One region of the Hymenobacter bucti genome, then DNA from elsewhere that is predicted to be linked to it. Evidence: riboswitches for the same ligand, from Rfam matches in the RefSeq annotation. Region 1 holds a riboswitch; each other region holds the start of a gene.
What was found. Region 1 has a riboswitch for S-adenosylmethionine ahead of ACFSDX_RS02055 (peroxiredoxin-like family protein). Riboswitches for the same ligand answer to the same signal wherever they lie in the genome.
Positions count from the first base shown of each region.

Region 2: it holds a riboswitch for S-adenosylmethionine, as region 1 does, so the genes downstream of both, metH (methionine synthase) here and ACFSDX_RS02055 (peroxiredoxin-like family protein) in region 1, are expected to answer to the same signal.
Region 3: it holds a riboswitch for S-adenosylmethionine, as region 1 does, so the genes downstream of both, ACFSDX_RS08040 (amino acid permease) here and ACFSDX_RS02055 (peroxiredoxin-like family protein) in region 1, are expected to answer to the same signal.

Region 1 is NZ_JBHUFD010000001.1:514,180-519,158, reverse strand. Features, by position in the region: gene ACFSDX_RS02065 (hypothetical protein) at 18-437, opposite strand; gene ACFSDX_RS02060 (LysM peptidoglycan-binding domain-containing protein) at 663-950, shown strand; SAM riboswitch class I at 1,129-1,246, shown strand; gene ACFSDX_RS02055 (peroxiredoxin-like family protein) at 1,593-2,282, shown strand; gene ACFSDX_RS02050 (O-acetylhomoserine aminocarboxypropyltransferase/cysteine synthase family protein) at 2,330-3,709, shown strand; gene ACFSDX_RS02045 (homoserine O-acetyltransferase family protein) at 3,888-4,916, shown strand.
Region 2 is NZ_JBHUFD010000001.1:29,802-34,780, forward strand. Features, by position in the region: gene metH (methionine synthase) at 1-2,559, opposite strand, end outside; SAM riboswitch class I at 2,633-2,742, opposite strand; gene ACFSDX_RS00125 (SGNH/GDSL hydrolase family protein) at 2,881-4,335, opposite strand; gene ACFSDX_RS00130 (OmpP1/FadL family transporter) at 4,366-4,979, opposite strand, start outside.
Region 3 is NZ_JBHUFD010000003.1:81,719-86,697, forward strand. Features, by position in the region: gene ACFSDX_RS08030 (glycosyltransferase family 2 protein) at 1-649, shown strand, start outside; gene ACFSDX_RS08035 (HD domain-containing protein) at 719-1,372, shown strand; SAM riboswitch class I at 1,548-1,657, shown strand; gene ACFSDX_RS08040 (amino acid permease) at 1,865-3,316, shown strand; gene ACFSDX_RS08045 (hypothetical protein) at 3,463-3,822, shown strand; gene ACFSDX_RS08050 (PAS domain-containing protein) at 3,845-4,369, shown strand; partial or broken gene ACFSDX_RS08055 (TIGR03643 family protein) at 4,526-4,786, shown strand.

The DNA.
Region 1 (4,979 bases):
TTTAGGCTGAGGCAACTTTACTCGGTTTCCAGCACCAGCTTGGCGCCGCTGCTGCTCACCAGCGTCAGCTTGTCGTCGGTCAGCGTCTCCACGTTAAACGTGTTCGACGTGCCACCAGCATCGGGGGTCATGGTCATCGTCTTGGCCGTCTGGTCAAACGCGTACTTACCCTGTACTGCGCCCGCAGCGCCGGTCATCGAGTACGTGTTGTTCGAGAACAGGTGCAGCGTTTCCTGCTCCTGCGCATCGGTTTGCTTTACTTTATCGCCGCTGGCGGCAGTTTCCTTGGCAGTTTTCCACACCTTGCTGCTTGTGCCATAGAGCATGTTAGCGCCCTCCACTTTGCCCTTATCACTGCACGAGGCAGCAACAAAGAGGAGCATAAATGCGCACAGCAGCGACGCGGCGTAGGACCGAAGAGAAGAAGGGGTATTCATGGAAGAAAAGGGTTTGGTAGAAGTGAAAGACGAATGAGCTACTGCTAATACCAGTAACGGACCTGCTTACGCGGTGCAATTTTTTTGGTTATTAATCATAACCTTTGAATTACTAAAGCGTATTAGTCTCCGCAAACCCACCGGGTAGTTCACTGGCTTCGGCTAAGGACGGCTACGCCGAGGTTGTCTTATCTCCTTTTCTTTCACTGCCAATCATTTGCAGCCATGGGCTTACTCGATTTTCTGACCAATGAGGGCGACAAAAAGCCCGTTGCTCCTGCCCAACCGGCCGCTACCGGCGCCGGCACCGATTTTTTCGGTAATAGCAAGCCCGAAGCCACTACCGGTGACACGTACACTGTAGTAAGCGGCGACTCGCTTTCTAAAATTGCTAAAAACCACTACGGCGATGCCGCTAAGTGGCACCAGATATACGAGGCCAACGAGGCCATCATCGGCAGTAACCCTGACAAGATTGAAGTCGGTCAGGTGTTAACCCTACCTAGTCTCTAGGTACTTTTTGCAGAAAAAAGGTGAGAAAAGCCGCTCCAGATTTGGGGCGGCCTTTTTATTGCCCGGTTAGCCCAGTTTGGGGCGCGGGCGGCCCCTTATTGCGCAAGTGGGCTTCGTGCATATCTTTGCCCGCACCAACCCCTGGTACTCCCCGCAGCCGGCGGGGCAGTTAGTTTCAGTTTTATACAGAAGCGGCGAGAGATTAGGCTCCGTGACCCGCTGGCAACCTTCACTTTTGGAAAGGTGCCAATTCCTACCCCTGCCCGGCGTTGCTGCCGGCACGGGAGCTATAAATTGAGTACCATGCAACAATCCCTTTCCGCCGTTTTCCTGCTTTCCCCTGCTCCAGCTGCCACCCGCAGCCAGGCTTGGAAAGCTACGTCGTGTACCCACGCCGCCACCCACCGGGCAGGGCGCTCGGACGAGCGAATGCGCTGTTGCAGCGCGTGTTGTTGCCGCTGAGCAGCAGCTATCTTTTTGCGAGTTCGGCTGGGCACACTAGCAGCTAGTAGCCGCTGGTTAGGGCCAAGTACCTTGTAAGCTTGCGCAGCTAATGAGCAGCTTAACTACTCGGTTGACTGCCTCTGGCCGCCTACTCCGCCCAGTTTCTTCACTTGCATCCACCTATGGTTACTTCATTCTATGGCAGTCTCCACTTCTTCAGCACCCACCACTTTTCAGCAGGAACTCACTGCTACGGCGCAGCACTTAGCTTCCGTACTGCCCCCGGCCGCCGCCCAAACTATTGATGGCGGCATCACGACCGTCGCAACTTCGGGCTTGGCCAGCCGCGCATTGCAGGCGGGCCAAGTGGCCCCCGGCTTCACGCTGCCCAGCGCTACTAATGAGCCGGTTGCGCTCGCTCAGCTCTTGCAGCAAGGCCCGGTGGTGCTGGTATTTTACCGCGGCAACTGGTGCCCCTACTGCAACGTGCAGCTGCGGGCCTACCAGCAACTGCTGCCCGAACTGGCGCAGCACGGCGCCACCCTTGTGGCCGTATCGCCCCAAACGCCCGACCTTACCAGCCTCACCGCCAGCGAAAAGTCGCTGACCTTTCTGGTACTAAGCGATGTAGGCAACGTAGTGGCTCGGCAGTATGGCCTGGCGTATAAAGTAGGCGCCGAAGTGGCCGATACCTTGCGCAGCGTAGGCATTGACTTGGCTGCTCACAATGGTACTGCCGATGACGAGCTGCCGCTCACGGCCACCTTTATCATTGGCACCGATGGCCTTGTTAAGTGGTCGTGGGCCGAGGCTAACTTCAAGCACCGCGCCGACCCGGCCGAAATTCTGGATGCGCTGGCGCAGGCTACCGCACCCCAAACCGCCTAACCAGGCGGGTATTTTTAGTAATCTTTAGTCTTCATTTCTTCCTTCCCATGGCCACCCCCAACCTGCATTTCGAAACCCTTCAACTACACGCCGGGCAGCAGCCCGACCCCACCACCGGCTCGCGCGCGGTGCCCATTTACCAGACGACGAGCTACGTATTCAAAAACGCGGAGCACGGCGCTAATTTGTTTGCCCTCAAGGAGTTTGGTAACATTTACACACGCCTGATGAACCCAACCACCGACGTGTTTGAGCAGCGCATTGCGGCGCTCGAAGGCGGCGTAGCGGCCGTGGCCGTGGGCTCGGGCCAGGCGGCGCAGTTCATTGCGCTGAATAACATCCTGAAGCAGGGCGATAATATCGTGTCGAGCTCCTACCTCTACGGCGGCACTTACAACCAGTTCAAGGTGGCTTTTAAGCGCCTAGGTATCGAGGCGCGCTTTGCGCAGGGCGATGACGCCGACAGCATCGAGGCGCTGATTGACGATAACACGCGCGCCATTTACCTCGAAACCATCGGCAACCCGAGCTTCAGCGTGCCTGATTTTGAGCGTATTGCGGCCGTGGCCCGGAAGCATGACCTGCCGCTGGTAGTAGACAATACCTTCGGCGCGGGCGGCTACTTGTTTCAGCCCCTGCTGCACGGCGCCAACATCGTGGTGGAGTCGGCCACCAAGTGGATTGGCGGCCACGGCACCAGCGTGGGCGGCGTAATTGTGGACGGCGGCACCTACGACTTCGGCAACGGCAAGTACCCGCAGTTTACCGAGCCCAGCGAAGGCTATCACGGCCTGGTTTTCAACGACGTATTCGGCAAAAACGGGCCGTTTGGTAACATTGCCTTCGCCATTCGGGCCCGCGTGGAAGGTCTGCGCGACTTTGGGCCCGCCATCAGCCCCTTCAACTCTTTCCTGCTGCTGCAAGGCCTCGAAACCCTGAGCCTGCGCGTGGAGCGCACCGTCGAAAACGCCCTCAAAGTAGCCCAGTGGCTGGAGCAGCGCCCCGAGGTGGCCCACGTCAACTACCCCGGCCTGGCCAGCAGCCCGCACCACCAGAATGCCGCCAAGTACCTCAAGCGCGGCTTCGGCGGCGTGCTCTCGTTTGCGCTGCACGGCAGCAAGGACACGGCCACGGCCGTAATCGACAACCTCAAGCTCATCAGCCACTTGGCTAACGTGGGCGATGCTAAAACGCTCATCATTCAGCCCTCGGCCACCACGCACCAGCAGCTCAGCGAGCAGGAGCAAATTGCGTCGGGCGTAACGCCCACGCTGCTGCGCTTGTCGGTCGGCATCGAGCACATCGACGACATTCTGGCCGACCTAGGCCAGGCCCTGGAGGCCGCCGCCAAAGGTGCGCACAAAGACGAGGCCGATGCCAGCATCCCAGACCCGCAGCCCGAGCACGTGCAGCCGCTGGAAGTGTAGTTTTTAGTGCTTAATGTTTAGTTATTAGTGTGAAATACTAAGCACTAATAATTAAACACTAAAATTGTCCTTGCGAGGAGAAACGACGAAGCAATCGCACTTAGACGAGCTGTCAAGGCCGCCTGGGGGCGGTTGCTTTGTCGTTCCTCCTCGCAAGGACAAATACGTATACCGTTTTATGAAAGAGTACCTTTTCCAACTGCCTGACCTTTTTCCGTTGGAAAGCGGCGCAACCCTGGCGGGCGCCCATGTGGCCTACCGCACCTGGGGCCAGCTCAATGCCACCCGCGACAATGTGGTGTGGGTATGCCACGCCCTCACGGCCAATGCCGACGTGCTGGACTGGTGGCCCGGACTCTTCGGGGAAGGGCATTTCTTTGACCCGGCCGACTGGTTTATCGTGTGCGCCAACATCCTGGGCTCGTGCTACGGCAGCACCTGCCCACTGGACGTAGACCCGGCCACCGGCACAGCTCGCTTCCAAGATTTTCCGTTGCTTACTATCCGCGACCTGGTGGCCGCGCACGAAGCCCTGCGGCAGGACCTAGGCCTGGCCTACGTGCACACGCTCATCGGCGGCTCGCTGGGGGGGCAGCAGGCCCTGGAGTGGGCCGCGAGCCAGCCCCAAGTATTTGGGCACCTAGTAGTTATTGCCAGTAGCGCCCGGCACTCGGCCTGGGGCATCGCCTTCAATGAGGCGCAGCGCCTAGCCATCGAGGCTGACCCTACCTACCACGAGAACGGCCCCGGCGGCGGCGATGCCGGCCTGGCCGCCGCCCGCGCCGTGGCGCTGCTCAGCTACCGCGGCTACGAGGCCTACGCCAACACTCAAACCGACCCGGACGACGACCGCCTCCGCGACTTTCGGGCCAGCAGCTACCAGCGCTACCAGGGCAATAAGCTCGTGGCCCGCTTCGATGCCTACAGCTACGTGGTGCTCACGCGCGCCATGGATTCGCACCACCTAGGGCGCGGGCGCGGCGGCGTGGCGGCGGCCCTGGCCGGCATTAGGGCGCGCACGCTGGTGCTGGGCATCACCTCCGACGTGCTGTTTCCGCTCGTGGAGCAGCGCACCCTGGCCGCGGGCATTCCCGGCGCCGGGTACGGCGAGCTCGATTCGAGCTTTGGGCACGATGGTTTTTTGCTCGAAACTGTTAAAATTACGCACGCGCTAGAGGCGTTTTACGCGGCCGCGCTGGCTGATTAGCTTGTCATTTTTGGCGGTCGTTTTTTGTTGTTGGTCATGGAGCACGTAAAAAACCAACAGCGA
Region 2 (4,979 bases), 480 kb from region 1:
CTCGCGGGCCACGTACACCATCTCATCGAGCGAGGGCGTGATAAGGCCGCTAAGGCCGATAATATCGACGTCCTGCTTCTGGGCTTCGTCCAGAATCCGCTCCAGCGGCACCATTACGCCTAGGTCTACTATCTCAAAGTTGTTGCAAGCCAGCACCACGCCCACGATATTTTTGCCGATGTCGTGCACGTCACCTTTTACGGTGGCCATCAGTATTTTACCAGCCGTTTGACGGGCCGCGCCTTCCTTTTCAGCCTCGAGGTAAGGCTGCAAGTAAGCCACCGCCTTTTTCATTACGCGGGCCGATTTTACCACTTGGGGCAGGAACATTTTGCCGGCCCCGAAGAGGTCGCCCACCACGTTCATGCCCGACATCAGTGGGCCTTCAATCACGTCGAGCGGACGGCGCACTTGCTGGCGCACTTCCTCGGTATCCTGGTCGATAAACTCGGTAATGCCGCGCACCAGCGCGTGTTGTAGGCGCTCGCCCACGGGCAGGCTACGCCAGGCGTCGGCCACTACTTCAACCTTGCCCTTCTGCTTCACCGTTTCGGCAAAGTCCACAAGGCGCTCGGTGGAATCGGGGCGGCGATTCAATAGCACGTCTTCGCAGAGTTCGAGTAGGTCCTTGGGCACGTCGTCGTACACGGCGAGCTGGCCGGCGTTCACGATGCCCATGTCGAGGCCGGCGCGGATGGCGTGGTACAGGAAGGCCGCGTGCATGGCCTCGCGCACCGTGTCGTTGCCGCGGTACGAGAAGCTGATGTTGCTGACGCCGCCGCTGGTGCGGGCGCCGGGCAGGTTCTCCTTTATCCACTTCACGGCCCGGATAAAATCGAGCGCGTAGTTGCGGTGCTCGTCGATGCCGGTGCCCACGGTCAGGATGTTGGGGTCGAAGATGATGTCCTCGGCCGGAAAGCCAACTTCCTTGGTCAGAATATCATACGAGCGCTGGCAAATCTCAATGCGGCGCTCGTAGCTGTCGGCCTGGCCCTGCTCATCGAAGGCCATGATGACCACCGCCGCGCCGTACTGGCGCACCAGCCGGGCGTAGTGCTTGAAGCGCTCCTCGCCTTCTTTCAGCGAAATCGAGTTGACGATGCTTTTGCCTTGCACGCACTTGAGGCCGGCCTCGATAACCGTCCACTTCGACGAGTCTATCATCAACGGCAGGCGGGCGATGTCGGGCTCCGAGGCGATGAGGTTAAGGAAGGTCGTCATGGCCGCCTCCGAATCGAGCATACCCTCGTCCATGTTCACGTCGAGCACCTGGGCGCCGTTTTCGGCCTGGGCGCGGGCTACGGCCAGGGCCGCCTCGTAGTCGCCCGAGCGGATGAGGCGCGCAAACGCCCGCGAGCCCGTCACGTTGCAGCGCTCGCCGATGTTGACGAACAAGCTCTGCGGCGTGATATTGAACGGCTCCAAACCCGCCAGCCCGAGCGACGACTGCGCCGTGAGCAGCGCCGGATTGGCGAGCGCGCCATCAGTGGCCAGCTCGGGCTGCGCTTCGGCCGCGGGTTTGTCGAGGCCACGCGGGCCGTATTTATCCGCTAAGCGCTTGAGCTCGGCAATATGCTGGGGCGTGGTGCCGCAGCAGCCGCCCACCACGTTCAGCAAGCCTTCTTTCAGGTAATCTTCGACCAGCGCAGCAAATTCCTGGGCGCTCTCGTCGTAGCCGCCGAAGGCATTAGGCAGGCCGGCGTTAGGGTAAGCTGACACCGACACGTCGGCCAGGCGAGCCAGCTCGCGCACGTACGTGCGGAGCTGGTCGGCCCCTAGGGCGCAGTTAAGGCCCACGCTCAGCAGCGGCAGGTGCCGGATGCTGTTCCAAAACGCTTCTACCGTCTGCCCGCTCAGGGTGCGGCCCGAGGCGTCAGTGATGGTACCCGAAATCATGACCGGCACCACCCGGCCGCCCTCATCGAAGAACTGCTGCACCGCGAAAAGAGCAGCCTTGGCATTGAGCGTGTCGAAGATGGTTTCGATGAGCAGCGTATCCACGCCGCCCTCCACGAGGCCGCGGGTTTGCTCCAGGTAAGCCGCGGCCAGCTCATCAAAGGTCACGGCGCGGTAGCCGGGGCGGTTGACGTCAGGCGAGAGCGAGGCGGTGCGGTTGGTGGGGCCAATGGCCCCGGCCACGAAGCGCGGCTGCTCGGGTGTGAGGGCGGTGTACTCGTCGGCCACCTCGCGGGCTATTCTAGCCGACTCATAGTTAAGCTCATACACCACGTGCTCCAAGGCGTAGTCGGCCTGCGCGATGGTGGTACCCGAAAAGGTATTGGTTTCCACCATGTCGGCCCCGGCCGCGAAGTACTCGGCGTGAATATCCCGGATGATGTCGGGCCGCGTCAAACTCAGCAGGTCATTATTACCGCGCAGCGGGTGCGAATGATTCGCAAAGCGCGCGCCCCGAAAGTCCTCTTCCTCCAGCGGGTAGCGCTGAATCATGGTGCCCATGGCGCCATCCAGAATGAGCAGGCGCTGGCGCAGCAGCGCGGGCAGCGGCGAGATACTAGCGGGATTGGGTGCGACGGGGGCAGCGGGCGAAACGGCGGGCATAATCTTCTGGGCAAAAACGGCGGCAAAAACCGCTATCCAGAAAGAAAGCCGCGCCGGGCGGCGCAGGTTCCGGCTGATATCTTCTTTGGTCGCAAGTACTTGACCAAACAGGAGTTGGCACCAGCCCTAGGGCGGTTGCCAAGACGTCATCGGGCCTGGTCCCTCGGTCTTTCTGGATAGCAGCGACTACGAAGATACAACGGCCGGCCGGCACTTTACCTAAAACCTGAACTAGTTGCGCTTTGCCGCTTTGCGAAACGCAAAAAGCGCCTTCCCGACGAGAGGAAGGCGCTTTTCAGCAAGACAAGCAAGGCGGGCTACCTAGGGGAGAAGAACGCCCCGGTAGTTGGTGGGGTTCACGGGCTGCACCGTGGAGCCGTAGGTGGTGTTGATGGCCCTGATAATGCCATTGGCTACCAAGGCGTAGCCACGGGGCGTGGGGTGCACGCCATCGAGCGAAAACAGGTTGCCGGTGATGAAGCTGGTCGAATTATTTACCCCATTATAAGTGGAAGTACCGGAGGCAAGGGAGCCAAAAAAGGCATTGGCATCGAAGAAAGCCAGCCCTTTGGCCGTGGCCGCGGCCCGCAGTGAACTGTTGAAAGCCGTAGTAGCGGTGGCCACGTTGGCTTGCTCGGTGGGGTCAAGCACGAGCGTGCTCGGGAACGGATTCAATACGCTTTGGCCGAATGCTCTCGTAGTATCAACTCCTAGGGCGGTGAGAAAGCCCCCAAAAACTGCCCCCGTGGGAGCTGAGCCAGTGGCTTGGCGGTAGAAATCGCGCCAGTACCGGCCCGTGGGCTGGCCATAAAGGCCAATGTAGGGCGACGCCGTGAGCGTGAGGAGCAGCGTACCACCAGCCGCGTTGCGAATGCTGGCCAGCGTAGCCGTCGTCACGCGGGTATTGGCGGCGCCGGGGGCCAGGATGCCCGTCGTGTACACGAATGGAGCCGCCGTAGGCACGTTAGCCGCCGCAAACGAGGCCCGTGCCGACGGCCCAACAGTGGTAAAGAACGGAATCCCCGTAACGTCCGGAATATTACTCACTACTCCTTTGGCACCGCTGGCCGTTAGCGCATTGATAATACGCACCGCCTTGAGATTAAACGTGTCGGTGCGGGTGATGCCGCTGCTAGCTACGGCACCGCCGGCGGTGGCGTAGCCAAGCACGTCGTTGTTGCCCAGCCAGCACGAAAAGAAGGTGGCGGTGGCTGCCTCCGCTTTCACTCGCTGAAAGTACGTTTGGCCCGCGGCGGCATCGGGCGTGATGCGCTCGAAGTAGGGGTTGCCCTGCGTGCTACCGTAGCCTACCGTTTGAATATCAGCTAGCTTGATGCCCGGCACTCCGAGGTTATTAATAGCGTCGGTGTACTTGGTGTAGAGGGGGGCCGTGGCGGTGCCGCCGCGCACCGCCAGGTTGGTAGTAACGGCGGCCGTGATGGGTGCCCCGGCCGCCGTGAAGCCGGCTAGGCGTAGGTAGCCCGAGCCATTGGACTGAGCCGTGGTGAAAAGCGGCTGGGTAAATGTGCCGCCGCCCGCCTGGGCAAACTGCTGGGCCAGCATGCTGGGGTAGGAGTTGAGTTGGCCCTCGAGATAAAGGCCATTGTCGGCGTAGCCAGCCGTAAGCGAGTTGCCGACGGCAATGTAGCGGCTGAAATCAGCCGAGCCCGCCGAAGCGCTGGGCGCGTCAATATCGGCCTGGCAGCCCGCCAGCCCGAGGCCCAGCACCGCCAGCGCGGGAAAGGCCTTCGCTGCAAAAGAAGAAAACGTAGTCATAAGAAATAGGCAGGTGGGAAAGAGAAGGCCTTAGAACTTGTAGAACACCCCGATGCCGGGCACGCTGATGGTCGTTTTGTAGGTGCCGGCCACGCGGTCGGCGGTGCCGTTAATAGCCAACTGGCTCTGGCTTTGGCTGCGCTGGCGAAAGTCCTCGAACAGGAATGAGCCATCGACGCCGAAGCGCTCCGTAAACGCGTAGGTGAAGCCCGCCGTGAGACCCACGCGGTCGGCGTCGGGCGTTTCGGGGGTCACGTAGCCATCGCGCACGCAGGCAAAATCGTAGAGGGCACCCGCCCGCACCGTGAGGCCGCTGGTGAGCTTATACTGCCCGCCCACGCGCAGGGCCAGGGCGTCTTTGTAGTTGCGCGCCGACGACGACGAGGTGACGCCGGCGCCGCCCAGCACGCCGCCAGTGTAGGTAAAATCGAGCGACTTATAGTGGCTCCAGCGCACTAGGTTGGCGTCGAAGGCCAGGGTCAGCTTGTCGTTGGGGTGCACGCCCACGCCGAAGTTGTACACGTCGGGCAGCGGCAGGGTGGCACTGAAGCTCGTGGCGGTGAAGCTACTGGCCGCCGCCGCCGGCACGTTGCTGAGCGTGACGGTGCCGTCGCTGATGCGCGCGTCGATGCGCGAGCGGTAGC
Region 3 (4,979 bases), on a different contig from region 1:
GCACCTGCTCTACGAAACCGGCTCCTCCGACCACACCGCCCAGGTGCTGGCCGAAGCCGCCGCCCAGCCCGGCCCGGCCGTGCGCTACTGGCAGCACCCCCAGCTGCAGCGCCCCGGCTGGGGCCGCAACGAGTTAGTGGCGCAGGCCCAGCCCGATACCTGGGTGGTGCCACTCGACGACGATGACATTATGCTTCAGCGCACCCTATTTCACTACGCCGACGAGATTCAGCGCCACCCCGGCCGGCCCTGGCTGGTGGCCGATTTCTTGCGCATGGACGAGGAGCGCCGCTACCTGCCAAGTGAGGACTACTACGCCTGGCAGTTTGAGTCGCCGCGCCAGATGCTGCAAGCCATCTTTCGGGCCGAAAACTTCATTCAGGGCAACGTATGCTACAGCCGGGCGCTGTTTGACGAAGTAGGCGGCTACGACGCCGAGCTGCCCATGGCCGAAGACCTGGACCTCTACGTGCGCTTTTTGCTGGCCGGGCACCTGCCCGTGGTCTGCCCGCACATCAGCCACCTGCACCGCTTTCATACGCATAATGTGAGCATTGGCGTCGATGCCGACAAGCACCGCGCCGACTTGCAGGTGATTTATGCCAAGTACGCCGACCAGCTCCAGCAGCTCGGCGTGGGCGAGCCCTAGGTGGCAATGAGCGAGTCATCCTGAGCTTAATTTTAAGGCAATAGGCGTAAGCATGCGTTTCTTTAATGCATGCTTACGCCCACCCTCGCCGCCCGTTGGCACGCCCTCACTGCGCCCTTGCTACCCGATGCCGCTCACTGCGAGGCCGAGCTACGGCGCCTGGCCGCGGCCTACGAGGCGCCCGAGCGGCACTACCACACCCTGGCGCACATCGAAAACCTGCTGGATAGGGTAGGGGCTCATCCGCTGCAAGATGCGGTGGTAGTGGAGCTGGCTGCCTGGTTCCACGATGCGGTGTATAACGCGCTGCGGGCTGATAATGAAGCGAAGAGCGCGGAATGGGCGCTGGCCTTTTTGCAAAGCACCAGCCTAGCGCCCGCCCGCTGCGAGCGCGTGGCCGACCTCATCCGCCGCACCCAGGACCACACCCAGCCTCAGCCGCCCACTGATGCCGACTTGCTCTTATTTCTGGATGCGGACCTGAGCATCCTAGGTGCCCCCGTGGCGGCGTACTGGGCCTATGCTCGCCAGGTGCGCCGCGAGTACCGCCTCGTGCCCGACCTGCTGTATCGCCCCGGCCGGCGCAAAGTGTTGGCCAAGCTGCTCGCCGCGCCGGTGCTCTTCCACACGCCGAGCTTGCGCGAGGAGTTGGACGCCGCCGCGCGCCGCAACCTGCAAGCCGAGCTCGACGCCTGGGAGCAGGGTGGGCTGCCGGCAGAGTAGCCCGGACTCTACGCGTCCGAGCGCTCGCGCAGCAAACATCTCGCGGCTGGATAAGCTGAAAAAGGCCGGGCTGCGCTTGCGTAGCTACTCACTTCGCAAGCGCTCGGACGCGCAGAGTCCAGGCTACTAATCGTACCTTTGTCGCAGCTAAATTCGGCTGCCAGGCCCAGGCCTGTTTTTATAAAGAGGCGCTGAGAGATAGGCTCTGCGACGCGCCGGCAACCCCTGCCTCGGCAGAACGGTGCCAACCGACCGGCCGCTAAACTATGGCGGCTCATATAAAAGCCCGTGGTTGCTTTCGTTTTTTGTTGTGCTGTTCATCAAGTAGTTGGCGCCGGGCAGCTTGGCACGGGCGCCCTAGGCTGTTGTTGTTGAGCAGGGCCGCCGCTTAGGTATTGCAAATTTTTCTCAAGGGTTGACTACTGCTGGCCGGGCGCGTACCGGGCCGGCGGGGTCGTTATTTAGTGCAGGCTGGCAAAGCCCACGATATATATGTTAAAAAAATCACTCGAACTCCTGCGCCAGGAAGCGGCCGAATCGGGCGCCGGCACCCTCAAGCGTACGCTAAACGGGTTTAATCTCATCGCCCTAGGCATCGGGGTTATTATTGGGGCGGGGCTGTTTTCGCTCACGGGCATCGCGGCGGCCAACCATGCGGGACCGGCCGTGACGCTCTCCTTCGTGGTGGCGGCGGTGGGCTGCGCATTTTCGGCCCTGTGCTACGCCGAGTTTGCGGCGCTGGTGCCGGTGGCGGGCTCGGCCTACACCTACTCCTACGCCACCATGGGCGAACTCTTTGCCTGGATAATCGGCTGGGACCTCGTGCTCGAGTACTCGGTGGGCGCGGCCACGGTGGCCATCAGCTGGTCGCAGTATTTGCTTAAATTTCTGGATAAGTACGGCCTGCACTTGCCCGCGCGGCTCGTCATGTCGCCCTTCGAAACGGTGAAGCTGCCCTCGGGCGCCGAGGTCCACGGCTTCGCCAACCTGCCGGCCATGGCCGTGGTGCTGGTTATTACGGCCATCATCATCCGGGGCACGTCGGGCTCGGCGTGGTTTAATGCCCTGGTAGTGACCCTGAAAGTGGCCGTGGTGCTGGTTTTCATCGCCCTCGGGTGGAATTACATTGACCCGGCCAACTACCACCCCTACATCCCGACCAACACGGGCACGTTTGGCGAGTTTGGCTGGAGCGGCGTGCTGCGCGGCGCCGGCGTGGTATTCTTCGTATTCATCGGCTTCGACATCGTGGCCACGATGGCCCAGGAAACCAAGAATCCGCAGCGCAACATGCCCATTGGCATTCTGGGCTCGCTCGTGGTTTGTACCATCCTGTTCGTGCTTTTTGGCTACGTGATGACCGGGCTGGCCAACTATACTGAGTTTAAAAACAGCGCCGCGCCGGTAGCCATCGCCATCGAAAAAACGCCCTACGCTTGGCTGAGCGGCGCCATTATCGGGGCTATTCTCATCGGTTACACCTCGGTTATTCTGGTCGATTTGCTGGGGCAGTCGCGGGTGTTCTTCTCGATGTCGAAGGACGGCCTGCTGCCGCCCGCTTTCTCCAAGCTGCACCCCACCTTTCGCACGCCAGTGCAGTCCAACCTACTCTTAGGGGCTTTTATCGCGCTGTTTGCGGGCTTCGTGCCCATCTCGGTGGTGGGCGAAATGACGAGCATCGGCACGCTGCTGGCCTTCGTGATGGTGTGCCTAGGGGTGCTCATCATGCGCCGCACCAACCCCGATGCGCCCCGCAGCTTCCGCACGCCGTGGGTGCCGGTGGTGCCCATCCTAGGTATCGTTACCTGCCTCGTGATGATGGTGAGCCTGCCCTGGGAAACCTGGCTGCGCCTGGCCGTGTGGCTGGCCCTGGGGCTGGCAATTTACTTTGGCTACGGCAAGAAGCACAGCAAGCTGCGCCAAGCGGCCGAGGGCCAGCAGTAGCTGGCGATAGGTATCTGATTTTCTGTTTGTTTATAGTCGGTACTTTTCAGGTAAAAAATAGGGTTGTGTCGTACCTTTGCTATTCGCCAGCGAAGTATTTCTACGCCAGCTTCTGGTTTAGAAGCAGCTTTTCGTGGCGCTAGATTATGAATCAGTACCTGCTCGACGTTAACCTGCAACAAGTTCCCGACTCCTATTTACACGGCAGCTGGCAAGTGGTAGACCGCGTGCTCAGCCAGGCCGACCCGGCCACGCCGCTGGCGCAGGCTACTTTTCTGCACTTGCAGGATGGCTTCTGGCAGCTCGATACCCCGGCGGCCCCGGCCACTGGCCAGTGGTCGGTGGAGCGCGACAGCCTGCTGAGCCGGCCATATTTGCAGTTGCAGCTGTCCACCGAAAGCGTGACGGCCCTGGTCACGCGGCTGCGCCGCTCGGCCGATGGCATGTACCGCACGCTCGCACTGTACTTTCAGTCGGGCCTAGAGCTTTTTCTGGTTCACCCTTAAACTACGACAAATACGACGGTAGATGACGACTCCTGATTTTACGGCCTTCGAGCGCCTGCAAACAGCCGTGGACGCGTCCGGGCTGGGCACCTGGGACTACGACCTAGTAGCCAATACGCTGGCCTGGTCGGCCCGCTGCAAAGAGCTGTTTGGGGTGCCCGCCGAGGCCGAGGTGACGTACGCCGACTTTGTGGAGCTGGTGCACCCCGACGACCGGGCGGCCACTACCGCCGCCGTCACGCGGGCCCTCGACCCCACCGGGCCGGGGAGCTACGACATCGAGTACCGTACCCGCTGGCAGCAGCCCGGCCAGCCCGTGCTGTGGGCCCGGGCCACGGGCCGGGCCTTTTTCAACGAGGCCAGCGCGCAGGCCTACCGCTTCATCGGTACTATTGCCGACGTGACGCCCCTGCGCCAGATGCAGGAGCAACTGACCCGCTCGTATCAGGACCTGGAAGTGAAAGTGACCTTCCGCAACCTGGAGCTGGAGCGCGAAGTGCAGCAGCTGCGGGCAAAGCTGCAAGAGGCGCAAGCCACCGCCAAGTAGTCCGGATACTTGGGTTCTGCCAGCAAAAACCGCATTTCTGCGGCTTCTGGCGGACACTTACCGGCAAAATACCCTGATGAAAGTGCCGCTCTGGTAGTTTGCCAGGGCGGCACTTTTACGTAGTACACGTCTGAGCTTCGCCCCGAGCTAACCGCCGCGCAAACTGACCGCACCATCGAAATAGCCTGGGAAGACCGCACGCCCTTCGAAGCCATTCTGGCGCAGCTTGGCCTCACGGAAAACAAGGTAATCCGGCTGATGCGCCGCGAAATGAAGCCCTCCTCGTGGCGCATGTGGCGCGCCCGCGTGCAGGGCCGCGCCACCAAGCACCAGGTCAAAAGCGCCGTCGACGACGGGCGGTTTAAGTCGAAGATGCAGCGCAGTATCACGCACAACAAGATTTCCAAGCGGGGGTAGGCCGGGCCGCCTGAGCCAGCCGGACCACGAAAGCCGCACATAAAGAAAATTTTAATTAGGAAATAAGCTTCCTTTTTTTGGGGGCTGGGATGCCTCTGCCTGGCCCCACGCGGCGGCTCTTAAACAGCAACCGGCAAATCGCGCTAATAGGGCCATCAGATGAAGAAAGGATGAATAATCGTGGGATGGTCGT